DNA from 3 places in the Cupriavidus sp. 05T42 genome. Region 2 is predicted to be linked to each of the others. Evidence: predicted binding sites of a transcription regulator. Region 2 holds the regulator's gene; each other region holds the start of a gene.
The links. Region 2 encodes HrcA, which represses chaperone genes, less so after heat shock. Its sites were predicted from a motif close to TTAGCACTCNNNNNNNNNGAGTGCTAA; they were not measured.
Positions count from the first base shown of each region.

Region 1 (6,891 bases), on a different contig from region 2:
GCCCCTCGCGCTGCCCCCCATGAGCAGCGCCGAGGCCCCCCTGGCTCCTCTTTTGCAGCCTGGTCTTGACCAGGCTGTCTTTTTTTTGAAGAATCGATCGCACACCAACATGGCGAGTCCGGGAGCCCCCATGAAGTTGCGCATCCTCAGCGACATCCACCTGGAGCACAACCAGACCGACGCGATCCCCGCGTGCGCGGCGGACCTCGTGATCCTGGCCGGCGACATCGCCAACGGCCGCGACGGCATCGACTGGGCCGCCCGCACCTTCGATGTGCCGGTGGTCTACGTGCCCGGCAACCATGAGTACTACGAGAACAACTTCGACACCGTGGACCGCCTGATGGCCGAAGCGGCGGAGGCGGCGCCCAACGTGGCGCTGCTCAACGGCGCCGTGGCCGAGTACGCCGATGGCGACGGCCGCCCGGTGCGCGTGATCGGCACCACCTGGTGGACCGACTACTGCCTCTACGGCACCGACCGCATCGACGACGCCATGCAGGCCTGCGCCCGCGTGGTGGTGGACCACCGGCTGATCGAAACCACCGACGAGGCCGGCCAGCATCGCCCCTACACCCCCGCCGACGCCCTGGCCCGCCACCGCGCCGCCACCGCCTGGCTGACGGACACCCTGGCCGAACCCTTCGACGGCAAGACCGTGGTCGTCACCCACCACGGCCCCGACCTCGGCAGCCTGGACCCCCGCTACGCCCACGACATCGTCTCCGCCGGCTTCCTCTCCCGCCGCCCCGACCTCGTGGCCCAAGCCGACCTCTGGATCCACGGCCACACCCACACCAGCTTCGACTACTGGATCGACCAGTCCCGCGTAGTCTGCAACCCGCGCGGGTATATATCGAGACGAACGGGCAACCCGGAGAACCCGGTGTTTGATTGGGGGCGGGTGGTGGAGATCTAGACCCCCGCCCCCTCCGCCCCCAAACAAAAACCCCCGCGAGCTTGCGCCCGCGGGGGTTTTTGTCAGACGTCGACGAGACCCGAAGGCCTCGTCTGGTCCGGCGTGATTTACATCATGCCGTCCATGCCGCCCATGCCGCCCATGCCGCCCGGCATGGCCGGAGCCGACTCTTCCTTCGGCGATTCAGCCACGGCGCAGTCCGTGGTCAGCATCAGCGAAGCAACCGAAGCGGCGTTTTGCAGCGCGGTGCGGGTCACCTTGGTCGGGTCCAGCACGCCCATTTGCACCAGGTCGCCGTACTCGCCCGAGGCAGCGTTGTAACCGTAGTTACCGTTGCCTTCGATCACCTTGGCCACCACGACCGAAGCCTCTTCACCAGCGTTCAGCACGATCTGGCGCAGCGGTTCTTCCATGGCGCGCAGCACGATCTTGATACCGGCGTTCTGGTCGGCGTTCTCGCCTTGCAGACCCGAGATCGCAGCGCGGGCGCGCAGCAGGGCCACACCACCGCCGGGGACGATGCCTTCTTCCACGGCAGCGCGGGTGGCGTGCAGCGCGTCTTCCACGCGTGCCTTCTTTTCCTTCATTTCGACTTCGGTGGCAGCGCCAACCTTGATCACGGCAACACCGCCGGCCAGCTTGGCCACGCGCTCTTGCAGCTTTTCACGGTCGTAGTCCGAAGTGGCTTCTTCGATCTGGGCGCGGATCTGCTTCACACGGCCTTCGATGGCCGAGCCGTCGCCGGCGCCGTCGATGATGATCGTGTTTTCCTTGCCGATCTCGATGCGCTTGGCTTGGCCCAGGTCGTTCAGGGTCGCCTTTTCCAGCGTCAGGCCGATTTCCTCGGCGATCACGGTACCGCCGGTCAGGATGGCGATGTCTTCCAGCATGGCCTTGCGGCGGTCGCCGAAGCCCGGGGCCTTCACGGCAGCGGTCTTCAGGATGCCACGGATGTTGTTCACCACCAGCGTTGCCAGGGCTTCGCCCTCGACGTCTTCGGCGATGATCAGCAGCGGACGGCCAGCCTTGGCCACTTGCTCCAGCACCGGCAGCAGGTCACGGATGTTCGACACCTTCTTGTCGAACAGCAGGACGAACGGGCTGTCCAGGGCAACAACCTGCTTTTCCGGGTTGTTGATGAAGTACGGCGACAGGTAGCCGCGGTCGAACTGCATGCCTTCCACGACTTCCAGCTCGTCGGCCAGCGACTTGCCGTCTTCCACGGTGATCACGCCTTCCTTGCCAACCTTGTCCATGGCTTCGGCAATGCGCTCGCCGATCGAGGCGTCGCTGTTGGCCGAGATCGCGCCAACCTGGGCGATTTCCTTGCTGGTGGTGGTGGGCTTGGACAGCTTCTTCAGCTCTTCCACGGCAGCGCCGACAGCCTTGTCGATGCCGCGCTTCAGGTCCATCGGGTTCATGCCGGCGGCAACGAACTTCATGCCTTCGCGGACGATCGACTGGGCCAGCACGGTAGCGGTGGTGGTACCGTCACCGGCGTTGTCGCTGGTCTTGGAAGCCACTTCCTTGACCATCTGCGCGCCCATGTTCTGGAGCTTGTCCTTCAGTTCGATTTCCTTGGCCACGGACACGCCGTCCTTGGTCACGGTCGGGCCGCCGAAGCTGCGCTCCAGCACCACGTTGCGACCCTTCGGGCCCAGGGTCACCTTCACTGCGTTGGCGAGAATGTTCAMGCCTTCGACCATCTTGGCACGGGCGGCGTCGCCGAACACTACGTCTTTTGCTGCCATGTTCTGTTTCTCCTGATCTGTACGAGTGACGCGTKGATTACTTGTTGACCACGGCCATGATGTCTTCTTCGCGCATGACCAGCAGTTCCTGGCCATCCACCTTCACGCCTTGGCCGGCATACTTGCCGAACAGCACGCGGTCACCCACCTTGACGTCGAGGGCAATGTTGTTGCCCTTGTCATCCTTCTTGCCGGGGCCGATGGCGAGGACTTCGCCTTGATCGGGCTTCTCGGCAGCATTGTCGGGAATCACGATGCCGGATGCGGTCTTGGTTTCATTGTCCAGACGCTTCACGATCACACGGTCGTGCAGAGGACGCAGGTTCATACGGACTCCTAGGTACAAAAAGTGAGTTTTGATTCACAAATGGCCGTCTGAAGGCGACGGCCAACGGTTTTCGGGTACCGCAAGGGCTCTGTTAGCACTCACCCCCGGGGAGTGCTAATTATAGGGACGAGGGTTGTCGTTTTCAAGACAGGCGCTGAATACGGGGTTTCCCTACACAAGGGTTTACCCTATGACTTATGATCCGCCGCAACCGTGGAGTCTATATCTTGGCGAATCCCATTCCGAAGTCGATACCGATGCCGAACGACCCGGACCTCGTGCCGGGCATGCCTTACCGCCACTACAAGGGCGGCGCCTACCGTGTGACCGGCCTGGGCCGCTTCGAGGCCGACCTGGCGCCCGTGGTGGTCTACGAGTCCATGCGCGACCGCTCGATCCTGTGGGTGCGCACGGCGGAAGTCTTCACCGAGCCGGTGCGGACCGACGCGGGCGAGATGCCCCGCTTCGCGCCGGACTGGCCGGCCGCGCTGGCCCGCCTGGACTTCCTGCCGCGCCAGACCGTGCTCCAGGCGCTGGCGCTCTATGAGGCGCCCTATCGCCGCTACCACGGCCGCACCCATGTGCTCGAGATGTTCGAGGTGGCGCACGCCCGGGGCCTCGCGCTGAACCCGGCGCAGGCGCTGGCGGTGCTGTTTCATGACGCCGTGTACGTGCCCGGCTGCGAGCACAACGAGGCCGCCTCGGCGGCGTTGATCGAAACCATGGTGGATGAGGTGGACGACGACGTGCTGCGCCAGGCCATGCAGATCGTGCTGGACACCCGCGCGCACACGCCGACGGCGCCCGACGCGGCCACGGTGCTCGATCTGGACCTGTACCGGCTGGCGGCCCCCGCCGAGGCGTTCGACGCCTATACGCACGCCGTGTTCGAGGAGAACCGCGCGCTGCTGGCCCGGCGCACCGGGCTGGCCGGCGCGGCGCTGCACGCGGCCTTCATGGCACGCCGCGTGGGCTTCCTCACTACGCTGGCGCAGCGCGAGCGGCTGTTCCTGACGCCCGCCTTTGCCGATGCCGAGCAAGCCGCGCGCGACAACATCGCCCGGATCGCGGCCGCCCGGCCCCCGGCTTAGTCGAGTCCGCTGCTGTCGAGGTAGCCCAGCGCCTCGCGCACCTCGCGGCGCGCCTTGAGCACATAGCCGACCCGGCGGTCGCGAATGACGAGGACGAGCACCTCGGCCTGCACCATCTCGCTGAAGTGATGGGCCGCGCGATGGAGGGTGAGCCCGGCAAGCTGGGCGAGCTGGTCGGCCGGCAGGCCGTCATCGCCGGCCTCGAGCAAGGCGCGGCAGATGGCCGCGCGCGCGGGCACGGCGAGCAGCGCAAACGTCAGCGCGCTTTCCTGAGTGGCCATGTCCAACCCCGTGTCGTGATGGTTGCGTTCGTTTGTACCGTGCTGACGCGGCAAACGCAAGTCTGCGGTCCGGGTGTTGCGCTGACCCCTCATCCGGCAGGCCGTGCCGGTCACCACGCGTATCGCACGCCCACACGCACCGCGTATTGGTAGTAATCCTGCTGGCCCCATGCGCCGGACACGCTGGTCCAGCCCGACCACGACTTGTTCAGCGCCAGGTTCATGCCCACCTTGGCTTCGAAGCGGTTGCGCGGGTACATCGAACCCAGTTGCACCTGGTTGAAGGCGATGTGGCTCTCGGTGTCCGAGTACCACCAGTTGAGCGTGACATAGGGTTGCAGCTTGCGACCGTCTTCGCGCACGAACGTGCGGTGCGTTCGCACGCCCAGCCGCGTCAGGATGCCGCTCGCACTGGCGCCACGCACGCGGGTGCCGTTCGGCTCGTCGATGTCGCTCTCGTTGTAGTCGACGTAGATCAACTGCGCCTGCGGTTCGACGACCCAGCCGCCGCGCAGCGGCATGGCATAGCCGACCTCGCCAGACACCGCCAGCCCGTTCGCGCTGTACTTCACCGTGGGCAACTGGTCGCCTTCCACGCGGTTGCTGAACCAGCCGTACTGGAACCATGCGTCGGCATAGGCGCCGTGCTTCTTCTCGTCGTCCTGGTACCAGGTGCCGTAGATCCCGAGGCTCCAGCCCTCGACCTTGCCTTTCGCGTGTGCACTGTTGGCTTGCGCCTCGGCATCGCTGCTGGCGTAGCCGTAGCTGCCCATCACGCCCGCATGCAGGCGGCTCGCCACGCCGCCCGCCTGCCACGTCGCCAACTCCGCGCCGCCTTGCAGCAGGAACGAATCGGTGCTGGTCTTGAACACGCCATCCTTGCTACGCCCGCCTTCCCACTTGCCCACCATGCGCAGCCAGCCCGCACCCGGCTTGCCTTGCCCCACGAGGCCCACCCCCTCCGCATACTGCGGCTCGCCGCGGCGATCATGCAGGCTATGCACGAACATCTGGCCCGACAGGCGTTGATTGGCAAGATACGCGCCCACCTCTGGCCGATACAGCGGACGTACCGGCCTGGGCACATCGGGCACAGGGTCCGGCGCCGGGCTCGGAGCGGGGCCCGGCGCGGGGTCGGGCGGCGGCGGAGGCGGGTCCTGCTCGGAGCGCAGGTACCAGGCTTGCGGCGCGGTGCCGTCGATGCTGCCCCGGAACAACCGGTATTCATAAGGGCCGGCCACCGCGCGGCCGTCGATCGAGAACGCACCGGCCTGCGTCGTGCCGCCGTTGATCGTATCGACGAGCTGGATGCCGCTCGCGCTCGTGACCAGCCCCGGCCCCCCCGCATTCGTCACCCGTAGCCTGGACGTGCCGGAGGCTGTCCCGCCGTCGATCACCAGCTTGTCCGATGGCGAGCCATCGCCACCCAGATAGGTGTTGAGCCCGATGACGCCGTCGCCGCTGTACTGGCCGACGGTCAGCGTCTTGAACACCCCGCCCACCGGTGCGGAAAACAGGATCTGGCTTGGGTCGTTGTTGAGCGTCGTGAGCCGCGAGTCGCCGGTGAGGTTCCACGTGCTGTCCCGCAGGACGAGATTCGACGTACTGCCTGCCTCGGTCAGCGCCGCACCGGTCAGCGTGGAGCCGGCGTCAGCATTCAGGTTCAGCGTGCCGCCACCCGTGACGTTGAACAACGCCCCGCTGCCATGCAATGATGACGTTGTCATCGACACGTTCATCGTCCCCCCGTTCATGGCAATGCCAGCGCCCTGCTGGGAGACGAGGGTCGAACCCGCAGCGGTCAGCGTGCCCGCGCCGCCGGCCGCTTCGTATTGCACCGCGTTGGCGCCGGCGCCGCTGGCCGTGACCGTGCTGTCGACCAACGACAGCACACTGTCGCCACGCACACGAACGCCATGCGACCCCGTACCGCTTGTGTTGACGGTGACCCCGGTCGCCGCGAGTGAGGCGCCGCCCACGGACGCGCCTGGAATGATCGCCGCATCCGGATCATTCACGGCACCCACCTGGTCAGGTTCGCCCGAGCCCACCGTGCTGAGGCCCACGGCGTCATTGCCCGTCGTTGTCACGGAACCACCGTTCATGACAAGTCGCGCGGCGTTCCTCGCCGTAGCGCCTTCGCTGCCCACGCCACGCGTGGTCACGGCGACGTTGCCCGCGGTCAGCGTGGTCTGCGTGATGGCAACCAGCCCGATGGCGCCATCACCCGACGTCTCCACCGAACCGCCCGTCATCGTTACGGATGCCGGCGTGCCCGTTCCCGCGCCCGCAGCACGTGCTCCATAGGCGGTGGCGCCAGACGTGCTGATCCGCACGCCATCGGCCACGACCACGCCACCTGCCCCGCCCGCACTGTCGCCGTAGGCCACCAGACCGTCACCGTCAGCGCCCGTCGTCGTCACCGTGCCGCCGCTTACCTGGACACGCCCTGCGGTCAACGCCACGACACCCGCACTGCCAGGGCCCCGCGCTGTCACGCTCGTATTGGTCAATGTGGTCA
Region 1 is NZ_JBFTLH010000024.1:35,933-42,823, forward strand. It holds gene AC1EJR_RS24070 (metallophosphoesterase) at 131-919, shown strand; gene groL (chaperonin GroEL) at 1,027-2,670, opposite strand; gene groES (co-chaperone GroES) at 2,708-2,998, opposite strand; gene AC1EJR_RS24085 (DUF1653 domain-containing protein) at 3,256-4,089, shown strand; gene AC1EJR_RS24090 (winged helix-turn-helix domain-containing protein) at 4,086-4,370, opposite strand; gene AC1EJR_RS24095 (autotransporter family protein) at 4,481-6,891, opposite strand, start outside.
Region 1: groES (co-chaperone GroES) is a predicted target of HrcA. The motif match lies at 3,090-3,116, and genes of this name have one in related genera.

Region 2 (19,872 bases):
ACAGAAAGGCAACAGGTACCGGCATGCTTTACCAACTGCACGAATTCCAGCGCTCCATGCTGAACCCGCTGACCGCCTGGGCTCAGGCGACGGCCAAGACCTTCACCAACCCGCTCAGTCCTCTTTCCCTGGTGCCGGGCGCACCTCGCCTAGCGGCCGGCTACGAACTGCTCTACCGGCTCGGCAAGGAATACGAGAAACCGTCGTTTGACATCAAGTCGGTGCGCTCCAACGGCCGGGACATCCCCATCGTCGAGCAAACCGTCTTCGAAAAACCGTTCTGCAAGCTGGTGCGCTTCAAGCGCTACGCGGACGACCCCGAGACCATCAAGCTGCTCAAGGACGAACCCGTCGTCCTGGTCTGCGCCCCGCTCTCCGGCCACCACGCCACGCTGCTGCGCGACACCGTGCGCACCTTGCTGCAAGACCACAAGGTCTACGTGACCGACTGGGTCGATGCGCGCATGGTCCCGTCCGATGTCGGCCCGTTCCACCTGTCTGACTACATTTATTACATTCAGGAATTCATCCGCCATATCGGCGCGGATAACCTGCATGTGATCTCGGTCTGCCAGCCCACGGTGCCGGTGCTGGCCGCGATTTCGCTGATGGCGTCGAACAAGGAAACCACCCCTTGCACGATGACGATGATGGGCGGCCCGATCGACGCGCGCAAGAGTCCCACGGCGGTCAATTCGCTGGCGACCAACAAGTCGTACGAGTGGTTCGAGAACAACGTCATCTACACCGTGCCGGCGAACTATCCGGGCCACGGCCGCCGCGTCTACCCGGGCTTCCTGCAGCATGCCGGCTTCGTGGCGATGAACCCGGACCGCCACCTGTCCTCGCACTATGACTTTTACCTGAGCCTGGTCGAGGGCGATGCCGACGATGCCGAGGCGCACGTGCGCTTCTACGACGAGTACAACGCCGTGCTCGACATGGCCGCCGAGTACTACCTCGACACCATCAAGGAAGTGTTCCAGGAGTTCCGACTGGCCAACGGCACGTGGGAGATCGACGGCGCGCCGGTGCGTCCGCAGGACATCAAGACCACGGCCCTGCTGACCATCGAAGGCGAACTGGACGACATCTCGGGCGCCGGCCAGACCGCCGCCGCGCACGACCTGTGCACCGGCATTCCCAAGGCCAAGCGGCATCACATCACCGCGCCGAAGGCCGGCCACTACGGGATTTTCTCGGGCCGCCGCTGGCGCGAGAATATTTATCCGGAACTGCGCGATTTCATCCGTAAATCGCGCTGAAGCGAGCCGGACGCCGAATGCAAAAATGCCCGCGATGATCTCGCGGGCATTTTTGTTTTTCCGACCGGGATAACCGCTCAGCGCTTCTGCAGGAAGGCCAGCAGCATGTCCGTGTGCAACTCGGCAAAGCGCGCGTGCTCGTCTTCCGAAGCCACGTCGCGGCCAATTACCGCGCTGATGGTGTAGCGGTTGGACAGCACGTAGTACCCGAGCGCCGAAATGGTCAGGTAGAACTGAGGTACGTCCACGTTATCGCGGAACACGCCCTGCTGCTGGCCGCGCCGGATAATGTCTGCCAGCACGTTGACCACCGGATTGATCAGCTGGTGCAACTGGGCGGACTTCTTCAGGTGGCGCGCTTCGTGCAGGTTCTCGCTGTTGACCAGGCGGATGAACTCGGGGTGCTGGTAGTACCAGTCCCAAACGAAGCGGGCCAGCGTGCGGACAGCAGCGACCGGGTCTTCATCGGTCACGTGAAGCTGTTCCTCGGCGGCACGGAACTCGGCGTACTGCTTTTCGAGCACGGCCAGGAACAGACCTTCCTTGCTGCCGTAGTAGTAATAGAGCATCCGCTCGTTGGTCTCGGCCCGCCGGGCGATCTGGTCGACGCGTGCGCCGGCCAGTCCGCCCTTTGCGAATTCTTCAGTGGCGGCGGCCAGGATGCGCCGGCGCGTGCCTTCGGGATCCCGCTTGGTTTTTGGCTCGTTTGACATGGGTTCCGGAGTCGGTCGGTTGCGCGGGATTATATGGCACGGGCGAGCATATATTGCTCGTGCCTCGTCCAAAGATCCGCCACATATCGCCCAAACGGGTGAGGCGACGGCGTGGCGCGCCAATCATCGCCGGTTCTGCCGTTTCGGGAAATCGGGGATAATCCTTGCCGCGCACACGCCCGCAGAGGCGTGCAGAAGCGTTAGTCGTCCCTCACATCGTTCCTCGCAGTCGTGACCATCACCCTCAACGCCGCCGCCACGCTGGCGGACCGCCTAGAAGCCCTGCTGCCGCAAACCCAATGCACCAAATGCGGGTTCGATGGCTGCCGCCCGTACGCCGAGGCCATGGCCCGGGGCGAGGCCACACCCAACCGCTGCCCGCCGGGCGGCGCCGAGGGCATCCTGCGGCTGTCCGCCCTGCTCGGTGTGGCGCCGCGTGCGCTGGACCCGGAGCATGGCGTGGAGCAGTCGCGGGCCGTGGCGCGCATCGACGAATCGCGCTGCATCGGCTGCACGCTTTGTATACAGGCATGCCCGGTCGATGCCATCGCCGGCGCGGCCAAGCAGATGCACACCGTGCTGCCCGACTGGTGCACAGGCTGTGATCTCTGCGTGGCACCGTGCCCGGTGGACTGCATCGACATGATTCCGGTGACGGGCGACAAGACGGGCTGGGCTGCGTGGTCGCCCGCGCAGGCCGACGCCGCCCACACGCGCTACCTGGCGCGCCGCGCCCGGCTGGTGCGCGAGCGCGAGGAGAACGACGCGCGCCTGGCCGCCAAGGCCGCGGCCAAGCTGGAGGCGCTCCAGGCGGAACCCGTCATCTCCGATGCCGAGCGCGCCGCCCAGGACCGCAAGAAGGCGATCATCCAGGCCGCGATCGAGCGCGCGCGCCAGAAACAGGCGGCCGCCACGCCGCGCAACACCGAGAATGTGTCGCCGGCCGTGCAGGCCCAGATCGATGCCGCCGAAGCCCGCCGCGCCAAGGCCGGCCTGACGCAGGCAACCCCCGACAACAACAAGAAGACTCCCGACGCATGAACGCCGCCAAGACCCGCGCGATCTTCGAAACGCTGCGAGACGTCAACCCGACCCCGACCACGGAACTCGAATACAGCTCGCCCTTCGAGCTGCTGATTGCCGTGCTGCTCTCCGCGCAGGCCACCGATGTTGGCGTGAACAAGGCTACGCGCCTGCTGTTCCCGGTGGCCCACTCGCCCCAGCAGATGCTGGCGCTCGGCGAGGCGGGGCTGATCGACTACATCAAGACCATCGGCCTCTACAAGACCAAGGCCAAGCATGTGATGGAGACCTGCCGGATTCTGGTGGAGCGGCATGGCGGACGCGTGCCGCCGGACCGCGAGGCGCTGGAGGCCCTGCCAGGGGTGGGCCGCAAGACAGCCAACGTGGTGCTCAACACCGCGTTTGGCCAGCCGACCATCGCCGTGGATACGCACATCTTCCGCGTCTCCAACCGCACGGGGCTGGCGCCGGGCAAGAATGTGGATATCGTCGAGCAGAAGCTGCTCAAGGTGGTGCCGAAGGAGTTCCTGCACGACGCGCACCACTGGCTGATCCTGCATGGGCGCTACGTGTGCAAGGCACGCAAGCCCGAATGCTGGCATTGCGCCATCGAGCCGCTGTGCGAGTTCCGCGAGAAAACCCCGGCGCCGAAGGCGTAAGCCCCGGCGCCGGCGGGGATCAGACGATCCGGCAGGCTTCGTCGAACGACAGGCGCGGGCCGCGCGGATGCAGCTGGGCAGCGTCGCCGTAGCCCAGGTTCACGAGGAAGTTCACCGACCACTTGCCGTCAGGGAAGAACGCCGCGTTGACCTTGGCGGCATCGAAACCACCCATCGGGCCGCAGTCCAGGCCCAGCGCGCGGGCGGCCAGGATGAAGTAGCCGCCTTGCAGCGAGCTGTTCATCAGCGCATCGCGCGCGATCTTTTCGGTGTTGCCGGCGTACCACGCGCGGGCGTCGGCATGCGGGAACAGCTTCGGCAGTTGGTCGTGGAAGTGGTTGTCGAAGGCGATGATCGCGGTGACAGGCGCCGAGCGGGTCTTCTCGACGTTACCGGCAGACACGCATTCCAGCAGCCGGGCCTTCTCGGCGGCCGACTTCACGAACACGATGCGGGCCGGGCTGCTGTTGGCGGCGGTCGGGCCGAACTTCATCGCTTCATAGATCTGCTGCAGCAGGGCGTCGTCCACGTGCTTGTCCTGCCACACGTTGTGCGTGCGGGCTTCGGTGAACAATTGTGCGACTGCTGCCTGATCGATCGATTTCATTGCGCGTCTTCCCGGTTTCTGGATGAAAGAAAGCGCGATTGTACCGATCGATGCGCGGAAAGCCGAGCAACGGCTTTCACGATGTCCCTCAAATCCTTTCGTCGACGGCGGTGTCTGGCTGGGCGGTGCCGCTGGCGCGACGCGTGAGCCACAGCACCCCGGCCAGGATCAACCCACCGCCGATGGCCTGCGTGGCGCCAATGTGCTCGCCCAGCAACATTGCCGCCAGCAGCACCGTCACCACCGGCTCCAGCGTGGACAGCATCGACGCCTTGGAAGCGCCCAGCCGCTGCAAGCCCGCGAAGAAGGTCAGGATGGCCAGCACCGTGGAGACCAGCGCGATGGCGATCAAGGCGAGCCAGCCGCCGGCGTCGCCCGGGAACTGCGGCGGCACGCCGGCGCCAGTGCGCAGGATGCCGACCGTCACATAGACCAGCGCCGCCGCCGTGCAGATGACCGTGGTGGTGGCGATGGCGTTGACGCCGGCCGTCACGCGCGCGCCCACCACGATATAGATCGAGTAGATCACCGCCGCCGCCACGCCCAGCGCGATGCCGAGCGGGCTGCCCTCCCCGCCGCCCACTGTCAGGCCGGCGCCGACCGAGCACAGCACCAGCGCGATCACCGCCGCGTTGGTCAGCTTTTCCTTGAGAAAGATCGCCGCGAGGATCGTCACGAACAGCGGGTAGAGATAGAGCAGCAGCGCCACGAGGCTGGCCTGCGCGTAGTTCAGCGCCGTGAAGAAGCAGTAGGACTGGCTGACGTAGCCGATGCCGCCCATCGCCGCCAGCGCCAGCACGCGCCGCCACGGCGGCAGACGGATGCCGCGCGTGCGCATGACCACGGCCATTGCCACGGCGGCGAGCACGAAGCGCACCGCCAGCAGGCCATAGACATCAGCGCCGGCGGCATAGGCGTAGCGCGCGAAGATCGCCATGGCCCCAAAGGCGCTGGCGGACAGCGCAATCATCAGCACGCCGGCGAGCGTGTGGCGGGCCTGGCCGAGAGTGGCGGAAGCGGTCATGGGCGGTGCGAAGAAGCGGGAAGGAGACACCAGGAAGCCCGCATTCTACTTGCGCGCGGCGGGCGGCCGGCAGCGTTCGGAGGGCTCGTTTACAATACCGCCCATCATGTTCAATCCATCAAGAGAAGAAGTCCGCCGGTTCTTCTGCGACGCGTGGCAGAAACGGGTGGCGGGCAATGTCCTCACCCCGCTCGAAGTGATTGCCGTCGACTGGATCGACGAGCATCCCGAATACCACCCGCTGCTGACCGATACCGAAGGCGCGCTCACGCGCGACTACACGCCCGAAGGCGGCCAGACCAATCCGTTCCTGCATCTGGCGATGCACCTGTCGATCTCCGAACAGGTGTCGATCGATCAGCCGCCCGGCATTCGCGCGGCGTATGAGGCACTTTCGCGGCGACTCGATTCCCAGCACGAGGCCCAGCACCAGATCATGGAATGCCTCGGCGAAATGCTCTGGAATGCACAGCGCACCGGTATGCCGCCAGATGGGCAGGCCTACGTCGACAATATCCGCCGCCGCGCTGCCGGCTGACCGGCTTACCCCGCACTTTTCACACCAACAATTCGTCACAAGATGCCCGCGAGCCACGTGTTAGGCTGTCGGGCATTCCAAACTCTGACGTGTCCCCGGCCCCTGCGCCGACGCGACGCGCACGATCCATGTCTCTCTCCGTGCCTCGCCGCGCCGGCTTCGGCAGCGCGGCTCTCCTTTCGTTCGCCCTGTCGGGCCCGATTTCCGCGCACGCCGCCGTCTCGCTGCTGCAACCGCCGCGCGTGATCGACGGCACGCGCCCCTTCACGCTCACGCTGCTGGTCAGCGCCGACCAGTCGACGCGGCGCTACGCGGTGCCCGATACGCTCCAGGTGAGCGCCACCGGCGATCTCGCCGCGCCCGTGCGGATCGAGATGAAGCGCACCGGCGGCGGCCCCTCCGTGCTGAACCTGCGCCACGGCGACATCCGCACCATCACCTATACCGCCGACTGGCCGGCCGGCATGCGTGGCCAGGTGCGGCTCGACGTGGCCGGCATCGACGCCGCGCCGGTCGTCGTCTCGCTGAACCGCGCGCCGCTGCCGGGCGAAGTCCCCGCTGCACCCGCCGTAGCGGCCACGGCCCCGGGCACCGCCGCGACGGAGCACAAGGATCTGGCTTCCGCCCAAGGCACGCCGCAGCCGGATGGGGCAACCGTACCCGTCACGCCGATCGTCACCGCCGCCAACGGCGGCACGCCGGGGCCCTCGCCGGCCGACCTGCGCGACGCGCAGCGCCTCTCGTTCAACGAGCCGATGTACCTGATGTTCGGCGGCCACGACGGCGCCAACGCCAAGTTCCAGATCAGCTTCAAGTACCGCCTGTTCGAGGGCGAGAACCCGACCTCGAAGAGCGTGCTGGACAACCTGTACTTCGCCTACACGCAGTTCTCGCTATGGGACCTGCACGACGAATCGCGCCCGTTCCGCGACACCAACTACCGGCCCAGCCTCTATTACTACCTGTCCGATACGGGCGTGAAGAACAGCGTGATCAGCCGACTCTCGCTGGCCACCGGTTTCGAGCACGAGTCGAACGGGCGCGATGGCGACCAGTCGCGCAGCGTCAACACGCTGTTCCTGAAGCCGACCATGTATTTCGGCGACCAGACCGACTGGCACTGGCGCGTGGCGCCCAAGGTGTACGCCTACGTCGGCAAGAGCGACAACGAGGACATCGCCCACTATCGCGGCTACATGGACCTGCTGGTGGCCTATGGCCGGCCCGATTCGTGGGAGTTCGCCGCCACGCTGCGCAAGGGCACGCGCAAAGGCTATGGCAGCGTCGACGCGCAGCTCACCTACCCGCTCGCGCGGCTGCTGCCGGGCACGGCGGGATACCTGATGGCCGGCTACTTCTACGGCTACGGCGAGAGCCTGCTCGACTACAACCAGAAGACGCCGTGGCAGTTCCGTATCGGCTACGCGCTGTCGCGCTGATCAACCGGCCAGCGGCTTGCCCTCGGCCTTGAGCCGCGCGTTAGCCACGGCGGCCGTGAACTGGCCGTGGCCGTGCCAGCCCGTGGCGCGGCCCAGCTTCTTGCCCCGCTGGAAGAACATGAACACCGGAATGCCGTGCAGGCCGAAACGCTTGCCCAGCTCGGGGTGTTCGTAGACGTTGGCGTGCAGCCAGCGCAGGTTCAGCGCCCGAATCGGGTCCGGGTTGGCGAGCATCGCCTTCTTGGCCATCTCGCAGTTGAAGCAGTCCACGCCCCAGAAGAACACGCAGACCAGGTCTTCGCCAGCGGCGGCGATGGCCGCGTCGATGGTGCTCCCATCAACAGCCTGCATGGCGAAGGCGTCGAAGGCGCGGTGATCGAGATGATCGGGATGGGGGGATTGAGCGTCGTCTGACATCGCAGGGTTCCTGGAAACAACAACGCCCGGGCGTTCAGGCACCGGGCGTCGGGTCAGGCTTGGGGGTTTCCGGCTTGCGCGGGATTTAGCGCGGCGCCGAGACCGTCACCAGTGCCGGGCGCAGCACGCGCTCGGCAATCATGTAGCCGCGCTGGAGCACGTTCACCACGGTGTTGGGCTCCTGCTCGGACGGCACCATCGAAATCGCCTGATGACGATGCGGGTCGAACTTCTCGCCCACCGGGTTCAACTCGACGATCTTGCCGCGCTCGAAGGCGGCGGCCAGCTGGCGGGCGGTCAGCTCCACGCCTTCGCGCAGCTTCTTGAGGTCGCCGGTGTTGTCGGCCAGCGCAGCCTGCAGGCTGTCCATCACGGGCACGAGGTTGTCGGCGAAGTTCTCGATCGCGAACTTGTGTGCCTTGCTGACCTCGTCCTGCGACCGGCGGCGGATGTTCTCGCCCTCTGCCGTGGCGCGCAGGAACAGCTCGTAGTTTTCCTTGGCCTTGGCCTCCAGGTCGGCCACCTGTTGCGTGAGGCGGGCCACGTCATCGCCGGCCGGGGCGTCCGTGCCAGGCTGCTGGGCGCGCAGGGCATCGTCCGCCGCCTGCGGCGTGCTCGAAGCTGAGGATGGCGTCTGGGTCTGGTTCTGTTCTTCCATGTCGATCCGTATCAAATCTAAAACTCGGCCCGCCTGGCGCAGGCCGTCGGGTGGGTCGGGATGCCAAACCGGCAAGTCTAGCCGCAGTTGGCGCCACTCCCCGTTTTTTCAAGTGTGAAGGGGGCGAGACGCCGAAATACGCGGTTACAAAGCCGTGATTGATGCAATCTGGTGTTCATTGCTTTGCTGCAACGCAATGACTAAGATCTATCAATGAAAAATGACAAAAATAACGGGAGCACGCTGTGAATCATTTTGGTGCATCCTTCGGAAGGTTCGCCATGCACAAGCTGCCTGTTGTTACCGTGTGCCTACTCGCCGCGCTGTCGGTGATGACACTCTTCATCTGCGCCTCCGGCGCGTTCACGCCGCGTGAAACCGAGTATGGCAGCGGCAAGGCGGTGTTCAAGCACTACATCGTTCCGTACTTCCCGTACAACCGCTGAATCCCTAATTTCTGAAATCGTCGATCCGGCGCCGATCGCGCTTGGTCGGGCGGCCCTGTAGCTGCGCCGTCGGCTCAGGCTGCATGCGCCGCCGTTCCGCCTCTTCCTGACGCCGGGCCTGGCTTGCCGGCGTTTCTGCATACAGCGTCTGCGCCACGGGCGCCGACCCGCGCGAGGCGGCCACGCCCTTCACCTCGATCTCCCAACGCTGCTGGTGCGCGTCGATCATCACGGCGTCGCCGGGCTTCACTTCGCGTGAATTCTTGACCGGCTGGCCGTTAACCTCCACCCGGCCCCGCTCCACGGCCTCGGCCGCCAGCGAGCGCGTCTTGAAGAACCGGGCGCACCACAGCCATTTGTCGATGCGTTGCCGGGCACCCGCCTCGAAGTCCACATCCATCGTCTAACTCCTTGATTCCTTACGCCGCGGCACCGCGGGTCTGCGCCCGCAAGCGCCGCGCTTCCAACTCGTGCGGATGCGGCTGGCGCAATGGCCAACCCTGCAGATGCTGCAGCGCGATCTCGGCCAGCCCGGCAATCCAGTAGTCCGCATCATTCAGGCAGGGAATGAAATGGAATTCCTGGCCGCCCGCCACGCGGAATTCGGACTGCCCTTCCATGGCGATTTCCTCGAGCGTCTCGATGCAATCGGCCGGGAAGCCGGGGCAGAACACGTCCACGCGATGCGTGCCGACCTTGCCGAGTTCGGTCAGCGTCGGCGCGGTATAGGGCTGGAGCCATTCCGCCTTGCCGAAACGCGACTGAAACGTCACTTGATACTGACCCGCTTGCAGGCCGAGCGCCTCGCCCAGCATCCGCCCGGTCTTCAGGCATTCGCAATGGTAGGGGTCCCCCAGATCCAACAATCGGCGCGGCAGGCCGTGGAAGGACAGGATCAGCTTGTCGCCCCGGGCAAAGTCCGGCATGCCGTGCTGCGCCCAATAACCGCTCACCTGCTGCTGCAGGGCCGAAATATAGGCCGGATGATCGTGAAAGTGCTTTATCAGTCTCAATTCCGGCTGATTTCGCCAGCCGGCGAGCACGCGAAAGACCTCGTCGAACGCGGTGGCCGTGGTCGTCCCGGAAAACTGCGGATAGAGTGGCAATAACAGCACTTGTTCCGTACCCTGCCGGCGCAGGGCCTCCATAACCGAAGCAATCGACGGATTGCCGTAGCGCATGGCGCAGGCCACGGTCACGTCGTGGCCGAGCCGGTGCATGTGCTGCTGGAGCGCGTGGGCCTGACGCTCGGTGTGCACCAGCAGCGGCGAGCCGGTCATGTGCGCCTCGCGCAGCCAGATCGATTCGTACTTCATGGCCGAAGCGCGCGAGCGGAACGGCAGGATCAGCCCGTGCAGGATCGGCAGCCAGGCCAGACGCGGGATCTCGACCACACGGGGGTCGGACAGGAACGCCTTCAAATACTGCCCCACCGCCTTGGGCGTGGGCGAATCCGGCGTGCCCAGGTTGATAAGCAGGATGGCCGTGCGGGGCGCCTGGCCATGCTGGTAAGCCGGTTCTGCCGAGAACGTCATAGGGTTTCCGGAAATGGCGGGCGCCACGCACGCGCTGTCACGTGGCGTGCCCGCAAGCTGCCATCAGTTCTGGGAGAGCGCGCTCGAGAGCAGCCGCGCGGTGATGTCGACGATCGGGATGACCCGTTCATAGGCCATCCGCGTCGGGCCGATCACGCCGAGCGTGCCGACGATCTGCCCATCGACACCATAGGGCGCGGTAATGACGGCCATGTCTTCGAGCGGCACGAGCTGGCTTTCGCCGCCGATGAAGATCTGCACGCCCTGCGCGTGGCTCGAGACATCGAGCAGCTGCAGCAGGTTGGTCTTGTGTTCGAAGACATCGAACAGCCGGCGCAGCTTGTCCATGCTGGACGACAGGTCTTCCACCTCGAGCAGCTTGCGCTCGCCGGAGATGAACACCTGGTCGTCATCCTCGGCCATGGCGCTGCTGCCCGCCTCCACGGCGGCCTGCATCAGCGCTGACATATCGCGGCGGATGTCCTGCAATTCCACGCGCAGATGGCTGCGCACGGCATCGAAACTCATGCCGGCGTAGTGGGAATTGAAGAAATTGGCCGCCTCGATCAGCTGGGCGGGGGTGTACGGCAGTTCGGTCTGGATGATGCGGTTCTGGACGTCGCCCTCGGGGCTGACGATGATCAGCAGGATGCGCTTCTCCGACAGGCGCATGAACTCCACCTGGCGGAACGACTGGCCCCGGCGCGGCGTCATGATCACGCCGGCAAAGCGGGAGAGGTTCGACAGCGTATGCGCGGCGGCCGTGATCATCCGCTGCGGCCCCAGCTGCTGTCCGCCCAGCTGGCCCTGGATCTGGCCGGTCAGCGCGGCCAGTTCGGCGGTCATTTCGATCGTGCCGCCCTCCAGCGGGCGCGCCGTGAGCATCGAATCGACAAACAGCCGGTATCCGCGCGGCGTGGGAATCCGGCCGGCCGACGTATGCGGGCTGGCGATGAACCCCATTTCCTCGAGGTCGGACATCACATTGCGGATGGTCGCCGGCGAGAGATCGAGACCCGAGTACTTGGACAGGGTGCGCGAGCCCACGGGCTGGCCTTCGGCGATGTAGCGCTCGATCAGGGTCTTGAGAAGCGTTTTCGAACGTTCGTCCATAGTGCCCCGATTTTAAACAACTTTCCCCGGTTCGGGCGGGCTTCGCACCGGTGCGTGCCCGCCTACTGACAATGGTCACGGCGGTATGGTCTAATCCCGGCATGTCTGCCCCCCAGAACCCAGCCATCGCCCCCGCCGCCGCGCCCCGCGCCGCGTTCCAGACCGTTGCCCTGGTCGGCCGGTACGCGACCGCCGGCATCGAGGGCCCGCTCGAGGAACTGGCCGCCGTCATCTCGCGCAACGGCCAGGACGTGGTGTTCGAGCGCGAAACCGCGCAGGCGACCGGCCTCTCCGGCTACCCCGTCTTCTCGGCCGACGAGATCGGGCGCGAGGCCGACGTGGCCGTGGTGCTCGGCGGCGACGGCACGCTGCTGGGCCTGGCCCGCCAGTTGGCCGGGCTGAATGTGCCGCTGATCGGCGTGAACCATGGCCGGCTGGGCTTCATGACCGACATCCCGCTCGAAGACGTGACGCGCGCCCTGCCCGAGATGCTGGCCGGCCGCTACGAGGCCGAGACCCGCATGCTGCTGGAATCCCGCGTGATCCGTGACGACGGCGTGATCTTCTCCGCGCTGGCGTTCAACGACGTGGTGGTCAACCGCTCGGGCATTTCCGGCATGGTCGAGCTGGCCGTCTCGGTGGACGGCTATTTCATGTACAACCAGCGTTCGGACGGCCTGATCGTCTCCACGCCCACCGGTTCCACCGCCTACGCGCTGGCCGCCGGCGGACCGATCCTGCATCCTACGCTGTCTGGGCTGGTACTGGTGCCAATTGCTCCGCACGCGCTGTCCAATCGCCCGATCGTGCTGCCGCACGACGCCGAAGTGACGATCGAGGTGGCCACCGCGCGCGACGCGAGCGCCAATTTCGACATGCAGTCTCTGACCTCGCTGCTGCAGGGCGACCGGATCGTCGTGCGCCGCTCCAGCAAGACCGTGACCCTGTTGCATCCGGTGGGCTACAACTACTACGCCACGCTGCGCAAGAAGCTGCACTGGCACGAATACCCGACCGAGGACAACCGGCTCTGAGCCGGCCCCCACTCCCCCCAAGGCCACGATGCTCCGCAGCCTGTCCATCCGCGATTTCGTCATCGTCGATACGCTCGACCTCGACTTCACCACCGGCTTCACCGTCTTCACCGGCGAGACCGGCGCCGGCAAGTCCATCCTGATCGATGCACTGGCCCTGGTGCTCGGCGAACGCGCCGACGCCGGCGTGGTGCGCGAAGGCAGCACCCGCGCAAGCATCAGCGCCACCTTCGGCACGCACGCGGCGCTGGACGCCTGGCTGGCCGAGCGCGAACTGTCCGGCGACGAAACCGGCCTGGACGGCGAAGGCACCGTGCTGCTGCGCCGCACCGTCGATGCAGGCGGGCGCAGCAAGGCGTTCATCAACGGCACGGCGGCCACGCTGACCCAGTTGCGCGAGGTGGGCGACCAGCTTGTCGACATCCACGGCCAGCACGCCCATCAGCTACTGCTCCGCCCGGACGCCCAGCGCCACCTGTTCGACGCCCACGCAGGCCTGACCGAACAGGCCGGCGCGGTGGCGGAGGCGTGGCGGGCCTGGCGCGCCTGCGTGCGCCAGCGCGAAGCCGTGGAGTCGCAATCGCGCGAAATGCAGCTCGAACGCGAGCGCCTGGAATGGCAGGTTGGCGAACTCGACAAGCTGGCGCCGCAGGCGGGCGAGTGGGAAGAGATCCAGGGCGAATACAACCGCCTCTCGCACGCGGCCGGCCTGATCGACGGCAGCCGCGCCGCGCTGGACGCGTTGTCCGAGGCCGATGGCGCCGTGCTGTCCGTGCTCAACAGCGTGGTGCACCGCATCCAGCAACTGGCCGATGTCGATCCCGCGCTACGCGACGTGCTCGCCGCGCTGGAACCGGCGCAGGTGCAGGTCGAGGAAGCCGCGCATTCGCTGACGCGCTACGTCGACCGGCTCGAACTCGATCCGGAACGCCTGCAGGCCGTGGAAGCGCGCATGCAGGCACTGCACACGGCGGCGCGCAAGTATCGCCTGCCGCCGGAGCAACTGCCGGACGAACTACTGGCCCGCCGCCAGCAACTCGACGACCTGCAGTCCGCGCAAGACCTCAACAAGGTGCTGGCCCGCGAGGCCGCCGCGCGCGCCGCCTACCTGACGCTGGCGCGGCACCTGTCCGCCGCACGCAAGACCGCTGCCAAGGCGTTGTCCGGCGCGGTCACGGACGCCATGCAGGGCTTGTCGATGGCCGGCGGCACCTTCGTGGTGGCGCTGAACCCGCTCGACGAGGCCGAAGGCCAGAGCCACGGGCTGGAGCAGGTGGAATTCCTCGTCGCCGGCCATGCCGGCGTGACGGCCCGCCCGCTGGCCAAGGTGGCGTCCGGCGGCGAACTGGCGCGGATCAGCCTCGCCATCTCCGTCATCACGAGCGAAGCCGCGCCCACGCCCACGCTGATCTTCGACGAGGTGGATACCGGCATCGGCGGCGCCGTGGCCGAGGTGGTGGGCCGGCGCCTGCAGGAACTGGGCCGCGCGCGGCAGGTGCTCTGCGTGACCCACCTGCCGCAGGTGGCGGCGCAGGCCGGCACGCACCTGCTGGTCAGCAAGGAGACGGCCGACGCCACGAAGGCCCGGGCCGCCGTCACGCGGTCCAGGATCCGCGTGCTCGACACCGAGGGCCGTGTCAACGAGACCGCGCGCATGCTGGGCGGGGCCACGGTCACCGCCACGACGACGCAACACGCGCAGGAGATGCTGGCGCAAGGGGCACGCGCTGCGGAACTGGCCGCGAGTCCTGCGGCCAACCAGGCCAGCACCACCCCGCGCGAAGGGGGCTCGCGCCGCCCGCGCCGGGCTGCTGGCTAAAGCCGCACCGTCGCCACGTCCGCATCCCGCTATATATATAGATACAGATTTCAGGAGCTTCGCCCCATGACCGCTGGTCAGTCCCCGCAACACCCCCGCCGCAAGGTCCTGGCGATGGCGCTGGCCGCCGCTGCTTCGCTGGCATCGCTGGGCGCCGTCTCGGGCTGCGCGTCGGAGTCGAAATCGTTCGCCCCGCCGCGCGGCAGCATCACCGACGACCGCGCCATCGGCGACATCCTCGTCAAGTTCACACCACCCGAGGTGACGGTGTCCGAGGATGCCGGCAAGCTGCTGGCGACGATCGAGGGCCCGGTGCGGTACGTGGTGAAGCGGCCGATGTCCGGTGGCGTGTGGCTGGTCACCGCCATAACGGCCGCGCCCGACATCACGCTCGAGCAGGCCGTGACCACGCTCCAGGCCGCGCCGCGCGTCGAATCGGCCACGTCGGACCGCACGCTCAAGCCGCATCGCACCATGCCGACTTCCCGGGACATGCCCGCACAATAAGGCGCCCGTTTTCCTGTAGGTTGTAGCTCAGCAGTTCAGCAGTTCGCATCGCACTACCAACGCCCCCAGGAGTCGTAGATGCCACACCACACGCTGAAGCGCGGCCGTCGCGCCGCCCAAGGGCTGTCCGCCGCACTGCTGGCGGTAGCCGCCTGCTGGAGCCTGCCGGCGACCGCGCAGGGCGCCGCCGGAGCGCGGGCCGCGCCGGTCTACACGGGCAACTACATCGTGCGCTGGCGGGACGGCAGCCAGCCCGCCACCTCCACCCAGATGTCCACCCAGATGCGCAACGTGGAGGCCAACACGGGCCTGGCGCTCGGCGTGAAGCGGTCGATGGCGGGCACGCTGCAACTGATGAGCGTGACCGACACCAAGGGCGACAACCCCGAAACGGTGGCGAAGCGGCTGCGCCAGGACCCGCGCATCGCCGATGCGGTGCCCGACCGCTGGCTGCGCCTGCACGACTCCATTCCCAACGACCCCGAATTCGCCAGCGCCCAGACCTATATGGCCCTGCCGAGCCAGGTCGTGGGCGCCGCCAACCTCACACGCGCCTGGGACCGCTCGCGCGGCAACGCCAGCATCGTGGTGGCCGTGGTCGACACCGGCTACCTGCCCCACCCCGACCTGATCGACCGGCTCGTGCCTGGCTACGACTTCATCAGCACCACCGCCGTCTCCAATGACGGCGATGGCCGCGACAGCGATCCGATCGATCCGGGCGATTTCGTGCCGGCCGGCCAGACGTGTCAGGACGGCAGCGGACAGGCCAACAGCACGTGGCACGGCACGCGCGTGGCCAGCGTGCTGGGCGCGCTGACCAACAACGGCGTGGGCATCGCCGGCGTGGACTGGGCCGCGCGGATCCAGCCGGTGCGCGTCTCGGGCCGCTGCGGCGCGCTGTTGTCCGATACGGTCGATGGCATGCGCTGGGCCGGCGGGCTCGCCGTGCCCGGCGTGCCGGCCAATCCGACGCCCGCCAAGGTCGTCAATATCAGCCTGGGCGGCGGCAGCTGCTCGTCCATCGAACAGCAGGCCGTCAACGACCTGAACGCCGCCGGCGTAGTGGTCGTGGCCGCAGCCGGCAATTCGGCCGGTGCCGTGGAAGCCCCCGCCGACTGCACCGGCGTCATCGCCGTCACCGCTCACGCGAACGATGGCGAGAACGCCAGCTTCGCCAACGTCGGCCCGCAGGTCGCCCTGAGCGCCCCGGGCGGCGGCTGCGGCAACTCGCGCGTGGTCATGGTCGGCAACACACCCACCTGCTCCACGCCCGGCGGCTCGTCGCTGATCCGCACGCTGAGCAATTCCGGCACGACCACCGCCGGCAACTTCGTCATCAGCAACTCGGCCGGCACCAGCTTCGCCGCGCCGATGGTCTCCGGCGTGGTATCGATGATGTTCGCGGTCAACGGCGCGCTGACGCCAGCCCAGGTCACCGCTGGCCTGAAAAGCTCCGCGCGCGCCCATCCCGCCAATACCTACTGCACGGCCAGTGCCAACGTCGGCAAATGCGGCGCAGGATTGCTGGACGCCGACGGCGCGCTGGTGGCCGCCGCGAACCCGGCCGCCACGGCAACCCCCGCCCCCGCGCCGGTGGCCTCGGATAGCGGAGGCGGGGGTGGTGGCGGTGGCGCCATCGCGCCCTGGAGCGCGGTGGTGTTGCTGGGAATTGGGGTGGTGGGATTTGGGATGCGGCGGCGGGTTCGCTAGCGCCCCGCGTCATTCCCGCGCCGCGTGCGCCACCATTCCTGCAGGACCCAGCACGCCAGCCCGGCGATTGCGCCGGCTGCGTGGGCCGCGCGGACGATGCTGAAGCCCCAGGAGGGGTCGAAGACGAGAGCGGCGAGCCAGGACTGCTCGGTCCAGACTTTGCCGATCACCACCAGGCAGGTGATGACGCCGATCACGCGCGAGACACCTGGGGCTTGCAGCAGGCGCAGGCCGGTCCAGAGGGCCAGGCCGTGGAGCGCGCCGGAGAGCCCGCCGTACCAGCCGACCGAGGGGATTCTTAGCAAGGCCACCTGCACGGCCAGCCCGCTGATGACCAGCACGGCCAGCATCTCGCGGATGCGGGTGGCGCGGCCGGCCAGCAGCAGCAAGCCTGCGGCCGCGGCCAAGTCGACCAGATAGTGGCGCCAGTCCAGATGGACCCACATTGCCGTGGCCAGGCGCCACCACTGGCCGTCCAGCCGCACGGCATCGCGCAGGTACAGCCCGTGGGCGTGCAGCCAGGGGACGAAGGTGAACAGCGCGGCCACCCCGGCCACACCGGCGATGGTCGCCAGCATGGCCGGCCAGCCGTGGTCGGGCTGGGGCGGGGCCGAACTACTCACCGAAGACTGCGCTCCACAGGGCTCGCACCTGCGTGGCCTGCTCCGCCACGGACGCCGGCGGCACGCGCGCCTGGTCCTGGCCATCGAGCCGCAGCTTGTGCTGGCGTGCGCGGAATAGCCGGTAGGCATCGCCCACGGCCACAGCGACGGTCTTGTCGATCAAACCCAACTCGCCGGCCATGCGCAGCAGCGCGATATTGCCCTTGTTCCCGGTCAGCGACGGATGCGCGCCACTGTGCAGCAGCACGAGGTACTGCACCGTGAATTCGATGTCGACCATGCCGCCCCGGTCGTGCTTGAGGTCGAACAGCGGCATGGGGTTGGGATGGCCCTCGGCCACCTTGGCACGCATCTGCACGATTTCGTCGCGCAGCGCGGCGGCGTCGCGCGGCTGTCGCAGCACCTCTTCGCGCAGTGCTTCGAAGCGCGCGCCGATCTCGCTGTCGCCGGCGCACCAGCGCGCCCGCGTGAGCGCCTGATGCTCCCAGACCCAGGCCGTGTTGTCGCCCTCGCGCAGTTGGTAGCGCCGGAACGCGTCGAAGCTCGTCACGAGCAGCCCCGCCGCGCCGTTGGGCCGCAGCCGCATGTCCACGTCGAACAGCATCCCGGCCGCCGTGTGACTCGTGAGCCACGTGATCAGGCGGCGAGCGTAGGCTGCGTAGACGTCAGGCGCGCGCTCGTGGTCATCGTCATAAAGAAAGATGATGTCGAGGTCGGACGCATAGCCCAGCTCCTTGCCACCCAGCCGCCCGTAGGCGATGACCGCGAAGCGCGGTGTCTCGGTGTGGCGCGTGGCCAACTGGGCCCAGACCGCCCCGAGCGTGACTTCGAGCATCGCATCGGCCAGATCGGAGAGACGGTCGGCCACCTGCTCCACCGTTAGCAGGCCGTGCAGGTCCTGCAGCAGGATCCGGAAGGTCTCGGCATGGTGCTCGCGACGCAGGATGTCCATCTGCATCTCGATCTGCCCGTGCGCCACCTGCAGGCGCTCGGCCACGCGGGCACGGAAGGCGGGCCAGTCCGGCGCGCTCGCCAGGGCCTCGCTATCGAGCAGTTCGTCCAGAAGTTGCGGATGGCGCGTCAGGTAGGCCGCCGCCCAGCGCGAAGCATGCAGCGTCTGGGCGACGCGATCCATCGCCTGCGGGTACTCGGACAGCAGCGAAAGATACGAGGCCCGCCGACTGATCGCATCGAGAAAATCGAGGAAACGGGCGATGGTGCTGTCGGCATCGTCCTGCTTGTTGGCGAGGTCGAGCGCGCGGTTGACCAGTTGGTCGAAGCGCGCCCGGCTCGACTCGGACAACGCGCGGTAGCGCACCGAGGTGGCGATGGCGCGCAGGCGGTCGTAGAGGCCGGTGCAGTCGCTGAAGCCGGCCGCCTGGAGCCGCTGGCATGGCGAGGACTCGGGATCGGTCTCGTCCGGACCGTCCTGCGTGGGCCGCGAGCCCTGCCCTTCCCGCACGATCTCGGGCCAGAGCGCCTCGCACTGCGGCGCGTCCGGGTCGCTGAACGGATCGGCGAAGGTGGCTTCGAACTGCTGCGCCACGGGCGCCATCAGCCCATCCATCTGGGCGACCAGCGCAGGCCAGTCCTCGTAGCCCATCATCCGCGCCACGGCCAGCTGTTCATCCTCGCTGGTCGGCAGGTGGTGGGTCTGGGCGTCGTCGCGGTATTGCAGGCGGTGTTCCAGCTGGCGCAGGAAGCGGTAGGCATCGGCCAACTGCTCGGCCTGCCCCGCCGGGAGGAGGTTGCGGGCCACGGCGACGTCGAGGACTTCGAGCGTCGGCCGCACGCGCAGCGCGGGGTCCTGGCCGCCGCGGATCAACTGGAACACCTGCGCCATGAACTCGATCTCGCGGATGCCGCCGCGCCCGAGCTTGATATTGAACGAGCGCTGGTTCACGCCGTGGCCGGCCAGCCCGCCGCTGCGCTTGGCCGCTTCCGCACGGATCTGGGCGTGCAGCGCGCGGATGGCGGCGATCACGCCATAGTCGAGGTAGCGCCGGAACACGAACGGCGTGGTCAGCCGGCCCAGCAGCGCGGCGGTGCGCGTGGCGTGCGGCGTGTCCAGCGCGGACACCACGCGGCCCTTGATCCACGCGTAGCGCTCCCACTCGCGGCCCTGCACGACGAGGTATTCCTCGAGCATGCCCAGGCTGCACACCAGCGGGCCGGCATCGCCATTGGGCCGCAGCCGCATGTCCACGCGGAACACGTAGCCGTCGGCGGTCACCTCGGACAGCAGGTTGATCAGGCGCCGCCCCACTCGGATGAAATATTCGTGGTTCGAGAGGCTGCGCGCCCCGCCCTGGGTATCGCCATCCTCGTCATAAAGAAAGATCAGGTCGATATCTGACGAGACGTTGAGTTCGCGCCCGCCCAGCTTGCCCATGCCCACCACCACCAGTTCCTGCACCTCGCCGCTCTGGGCGCCGGTGGGCCGGCCGTAGGTGGCGGCCAGGTCGTCGCCGAGCACGCGCAGGCCGAACTGGATGCCGAGTTCGGCGAGGTCGGTCATCGCCCCCGTGATCTCGCCGAGCGGGGCCAGCCCGCGCAGGTCGCGCTCGATTACCACGCACATGACTTCGGCCCGCAGCCGGCGCAGCGCCTGGGCGGCGGCGGCTTCGGCATCGGCGGACGGGGCGTGGAGCGCCTGCAGCCGCGACTCCATCCACGCACGCGTCAGGGGCGCCCGGGCGGCATCGGCCACCACGGCGGCCAGTTCGGGGCGCGCCTGGA
Region 2 is NZ_JBFTLH010000005.1:169,532-189,403, forward strand. It holds gene AC1EJR_RS08710 (polyhydroxyalkanoate depolymerase) at 24-1,265, shown strand; gene AC1EJR_RS08715 (TetR/AcrR family transcriptional regulator) at 1,343-1,978, opposite strand; gene rsxB (electron transport complex subunit RsxB) at 2,210-3,019, shown strand; gene nth (endonuclease III) at 3,016-3,660, shown strand; gene AC1EJR_RS08730 (malonic semialdehyde reductase) at 3,680-4,267, opposite strand; gene AC1EJR_RS08735 (DMT family transporter) at 4,356-5,291, opposite strand; gene AC1EJR_RS08740 (DUF1841 family protein) at 5,398-5,829, shown strand; gene AC1EJR_RS08745 (phospholipase A) at 5,958-7,268, shown strand; gene AC1EJR_RS08750 (thioredoxin family protein) at 7,269-7,685, opposite strand; gene grpE (nucleotide exchange factor GrpE) at 7,771-8,343, opposite strand; gene AC1EJR_RS08760 (hypothetical protein) at 8,625-8,789, shown strand; gene AC1EJR_RS08765 (RNA-binding S4 domain-containing protein) at 8,794-9,189, opposite strand; gene hemH (ferrochelatase) at 9,209-10,324, opposite strand; gene hrcA (heat-inducible transcriptional repressor HrcA) at 10,388-11,437, opposite strand; gene AC1EJR_RS08780 (NAD kinase) at 11,539-12,471, shown strand; gene recN (DNA repair protein RecN) at 12,500-14,290, shown strand; gene AC1EJR_RS08790 (hypothetical protein) at 14,357-14,797, shown strand; gene mprA (MprA protease, GlyGly-CTERM protein-sorting domain-containing form) at 14,876-16,510, shown strand; gene rrtA (rhombosortase) at 16,507-17,088, opposite strand; gene glnE (bifunctional [glutamate--ammonia ligase]-adenylyl-L-tyrosine phosphorylase/[glutamate--ammonia-ligase] adenylyltransferase) at 17,126-19,872, opposite strand, start outside.

Region 3 (5,321 bases), on a different contig from region 2:
CGGCTGCCCGGACTGGCCCGGCTGCTACGGCCACTCGAACCCGCACGCGGCCATGGAGCCGATCCGCGCCGCCGAGACCGCGCTGCCGAGCGGCCCGGTCACGCTGGCCAAGGCGTGGATCGAGATGATCCATCGCTATTTCGCCATGGCGGTGGGTGTGCTGATCATCTCGTTGATGGTGCTGGCGTGGGTCAAGCGGCGCGAGCTGAAGCAGTCGCCGTGGTTCGCCACGGGGGTGTTCGTGCTGGTCTGCGTGCAGGGCTTGTTCGGCGCGCTCACCGTGACGATGAAGCTCCAGCCGATCATCGTGGTGACCCACCTGCTGCTGGCGATGGCGCTGCTGTCGTCGCTGATCGTGCTCGGCTCCCGCAATGACCCGCCGCACCCGGTGGCGCCGCAGGCGGCCTCGCTGCGCTGGGCGGCGTGGGTGGCGCTGGGCTTGCTGGTGATCCAGATCTTCCTCGGCGGCTGGGTCAGCACCAACTACGCGGTGCTGGCCTGCACCGATTTCCCGCTCTGCAACGGCCAGCTGGTGCCCGAGATGGACTTCCGCCACGGCTTCACGCTCTGGCGCCAGCTCGGCATGACGGCCGATGGCGATTACATCCCGCACGCGGCGCTGGTGGCCATCCACTGGGTGCATCGCGGCTTTGCCTTCGTGGTGCTCGGCTTCCTGGCCTGGTTCGGCCTGCGCGCGCGCCGGATGGAGGGCCTGACGCGCCACGCCACATGGCTGCTGGCCGTGCTGGCGCTGCAACTGGCCACCGGCATGTCCAATATCGTGTTCGACTGGCCGCTCGGCGCGGCGGTGGCGCACAACGGCGGCGCGGCCCTGTTGCTGATGCTGTTGCTCCGTCTCCACTACAATATCGGCCTCGCGACCCTCGCGACACGTTATGCCGGCGCCGCTGCTCAATCCGCCTCAGCCGCGCGCGCCACATGAAGGACAAGATGCCCCCCGTGGTCTCCGCTACCCAACCTCATTCCTCCGTGGGCCGAATTCGGCACCTGGCTCGCCAATATGCCGCGCTGACCAAGCCGCGCGTCACGCAACTGGCCGTGTTCTGTGCCGTCATCGGCATGTTCCTGTCGACGCCCGGCATGGTGCCCTGGTCGGTGCTGCTCGGCGGTGCCGCTGGCATCTGGCTGCTGGCCGGTGCCGCGTTCGCCATCAACTGCCTGGTCGAGCAGAAAGTCGATGCGCTGATGCGCCGCACCGCGTGGCGGCCTTCCGCCACCGGTGAGATCTCCAGCGCGCAGACGCTGGTGTTCTCGGCCATCCTCGGCGGCGCCGGCATGTGGCTGCTGCACGTGTTCGCCAATGACCTGACGATGTGGCTGACCTTCGCCACCTTCCTCGGCTACGCCGTGGTCTACACGATCCTGCTCAAGCCGGCCACGCCGCAGAACATCGTCATCGGCGGGCTGTCGGGCGCCATGCCGCCTGCGCTGGGCTGGGCCGCCGTGGCCGGCACGGTGCCGGCCGAGGCGTGGTTCCTGGTGCTGATCATCTTCACCTGGACCCCGCCGCACTTCTGGGCGCTGGCCCTGTATCGCCGCGCCGACTACGCCAAGTCCGGCCTGCCGATGCTGCCGATCACCCATGGCGAAAAGTACACGCTGCTCCACATTTTGCTGTACACCCTGGTGATGATCGCCGCCACGCTGCTGCCGTTCGTCTACGGCATGAGCGGCTATATCTACCTCGCCGCCGCGCTGGGCCTGGGGCTGGTGTTCCTCGGCTACGCCTGGAAGCTGTTCCGCAACTACTCGGACGCGCTAGCGCAACGCACCTTCCGCTATTCGATCCTGTACCTCTCGCTGCTGTTCGCGGCGTTGCTGGTGGATCACTACTTCAAGTTCGTGCCGCAGGTCTGATGGCCCGCCTGCGGCATCTTGCCGCGCCCGGAGGCCAGCGCCGATGTGATCGGCGATACTTCCGGGCACCTCTCCCGACCACCGCGTATCCCGATGACTCTCCCCGGCTCTCCGTCCCTCCTTGCCCAGTTCCGCCGCCTCTGCCTGCTGGCACTCTGCACGGCTCTGCTGGCCGCCTGCGGGCAGCCCAAGCCCTCGTTCAAGAACGTGGATATCTCGGGCGCCACCGAGTTCGGCAAGGACTTCTCGCTGCTGGATCCGAGCGGCAAGACCCGCACGCTGGCTGACTTCAAGGGCAAGGCCGTGGTGATGTTCTTCGGCTACACGCACTGCCCGGACGTCTGCCCGACCACGATGGCCGAGCTGAAGGCGGTGATGGACAAGCTCGGCCCGGACGCCGACAAGGTCCAGGTGCTGTTCGTGACCGTGGACCCGGAACGCGACACGGGTGCGCTGCTGGGCCAGTACGTGCCCGCCTTCGACGCCCGCTTCCTGGGCCTGCGCCCGGCCGACGAGGCGGCGCTGAAGAAGGTGACCAAGGACTTCAAGGTCTTCTACGCCAAGGTGCCGGGCACCTCGCCGAACAACTACACCGTGGATCACTCGGCCGGMAGCTATGTGTTCGATACCAACGGCCAGCTGCGCCTGTTCCTGCGCCACGGCCAGGGGCCGGACCCGATCGCGCATGATTTGAAGCAGCTGCTGTCGTAAGGCGAAGGCAAGACAAAAAAAGGGCCGGTCGCAAGACCGGCCCTTCTGCATTGCGGGGAGCGGAGGATCAGGCGAAAGCCGCCAGCGCACCCTTCATCTTCTTCATCGCGGCCGCCTCGATCTGGCGGATGCGCTCGGCGGAGACGCCAAACTCGTCGGCCAGCTCATGCAGCGTGGCGCCGCCCGAGCCGTCGTCGTTCACGTCCAGCCAGCGTGCCTCGATAATGCGGCGGCTGCGGGCATCCAGACGCTCCAGCGCCTCGACCAGCCCTTCGACCTGCATGCGGTCCTGGCGCTTGGCTTCGAGCACGCGGGTCGGCTCGTTGTGGTTGTCCGCCAGATACGCGATGGGGGCGAATTCCTCCTCGCCGTCGTCGATCTGGCCTTCCAGCGCCAGGTCGCCGCCCGACAGGCGGGTCTCCATCTCCATCACTTCTTCGGGCTTCACGTTCAGTTCGCGCGCCACGGCTTCCACCTGCTCGGGCGTGAACGTGTGTGCGCCGGTCTTGTGGCTGCGCAGGTTGAAGAACAGCTTGCGCTGGGCCTTGGTGGTCGCCACCTTGACCATGCGCCAGTTCTTCAGCACGTATTCGTGGATTTCGGCCTTGATCCAGTGCATCGCGTACGACACCAGACGCACGCCCTGATCCGGGTCGAAGCGCTTCACGGCCTTCATCAGGCCGATGTTGCCTTCCTGGATCAGATCCGCATGCGGCAGGCCGTAGCCCAGGTACTGGCGGGCGATGGACACCACCAGACGCAGGTGGGACATCACCAGCCGGCGGGCGGCATCGACGGATTCATGGTCGCGCAGGTCGCGCGCGAGGCGCTGCTCTTCCTCGGCGGTCAGCAGCGGAATCCGGTGGATAGCCTGGATGTAGCTATCCAGATTGCCCACTGCGGCCGGGAAGGCGAGCGCGAGGCTGCCAGCGGCGGCATTCTTGGGGGCCATCGGCAGACGGCCAGAAATCTTGGTTGGGTCGGCAGACAGAACTGCGGTCACGCTTATTGCTCCTTTCGCATCCGGCGGTAGGTTGCCGGCGTGCCTCGATTCCAGAATCGGAAGAGTCACTGCACTGCAACGCATATTAGCACTCAGGTTCGGCGAGTGCTAAGTTAGAGCTTCTATAGGGTTGATAGTTCCGGACAATGAATGTCGTTGTTGGGATAGTCTAATGGGCCTCGGTGCGGCGTCCGCGCCTTGTCTGGCAAGGGCTGGCGGGCCGCCAGCGTCGCGTACCATGATTAGAGGGAACTCGCCCCGATCGGTTTCATCGTGATTTCGGGATGCTGTATTGCGCATTTCGCTACACTGGCGGCCAGCTTTCCGCTGTTTTCCCGTTGTTATCCCATTGCCAGGAGTCCTGTCATGTCTGCCATCGAACACTTGCTCAAGCCCCATGTGCGGGACATCGGCGAGTTCACGGTCCGCCGCCTGCTGCCCGCCGCCGCCACGCAGACCGTGGGCCCCTTCATCTTCTTCGATCACCTCGGTCCTGTGTCGATGCCGCCGGGTAATGGCATGGATGTGCGGCCCCATCCACATATCGGCCTCGCGACCGTGACGTATCTGTTCGAAGGCGAGATCACGCACCGTGACAGCCTCGGCAGCGAGCAGGTGATTCGCCCTGGCGACGTGAACTGGATGACCGCCGGCACCGGCATCACGCACTCGGAGCGTTCGCCAGACGCCGCGCGCCAGGCCGGTCCGCTGCTGCATGGCATCCAGACCTGGGTGGCGCTGCCGAAGGCGCATGAGAAGGATCCGCCGTCGTTCCACCACCACCCGGGCGCCACGTTGCCCAAGCTGGAGCTGCCCGGCGTGCGGATGATCGTGATTGCCGGCGACGCCTTCGGCGCGGAATCCCCGGTCCGCGTGTACAGCCGCACGCTTTACGTGGCCATCGACATGGAAGCCGGCGCGACGCTGGTGATTCCGCCCGAGCACGTGCAGCGCGGGCTCTATCCGGTGGAAGGCGATGTGACGATCGATGGCGAGGCGCTGGCGGGGGAACACCTCGCCGTGCTGGTGCCGGGCGAGCCGGCCACGCTGACCGCGACCACCGCCGCGCGCGTGATGCTGCTGGGCGGCGATCCGACCGACGGCCATCGCTTCATCTACTGGAACTTCGTGGCGAGCACCAAGGAAGACATCGACGACGCCGCGCGCCGCTGGGAGAACGACGAGTTCCCGCACGTGCCGGGCGAGACCGAGCGGATTCCGCTGCCTCCGCGCCGGCCTTAATCGGCTCTAATCGTCCGTAATCGTCCGTAATCGTCAGACCGGGCTCGTCCAGGCCACGCGCGTGGCCTGCTTCAGGCAGTCCTGGATGGTCGCTACCTGCGTGGCGATGGGCGCCGGCACCGGCGCGTCGCCATCGAGCACCTTGCGAATCCAGGCGGCGGTCAGGCCGACGTCGGTGCCCGGCGGCAGTTCGGGCACGTCGCCAATCGACCCGCCTACCGGATCGACCAGCGTCCGCTGATGGCCGTCGTGCAGCCAGTCGATGCGGCCGCTGCGGCGGGCATCCGCCACCACTTCCCCTTCGGTACCACGCGCCAGCAGCACGTTGGCAGGCTCGTGGGAGAAGTAATCGGTCAGCGTCTCGCGGTATTCCGGATGGGTGTAGCTATAGAGCCGCAGCGCCTCGGCCGGCGTGTGGCTGCCCACCGGCTGCAGCATCTTGACGATGGTGTGCGAGGAATTGCGCAGGCCGATGATTGGACGCTTG
Region 3 is NZ_JBFTLH010000008.1:25,161-30,481, forward strand. It holds gene AC1EJR_RS12670 (COX15/CtaA family protein) at 1-943, shown strand, start outside; gene cyoE (heme o synthase) at 952-1,878, shown strand; gene AC1EJR_RS12680 (SCO family protein) at 1,972-2,589, shown strand; gene rpoH (RNA polymerase sigma factor RpoH) at 2,657-3,541, opposite strand; gene AC1EJR_RS12690 (pirin family protein) at 3,959-4,834, shown strand; gene ybiB (DNA-binding protein YbiB) at 4,868-5,321, opposite strand, start outside.
Region 3: rpoH (RNA polymerase sigma factor RpoH) is a predicted target of HrcA. The motif match lies at 3,678-3,704, and genes of this name have one in related genera.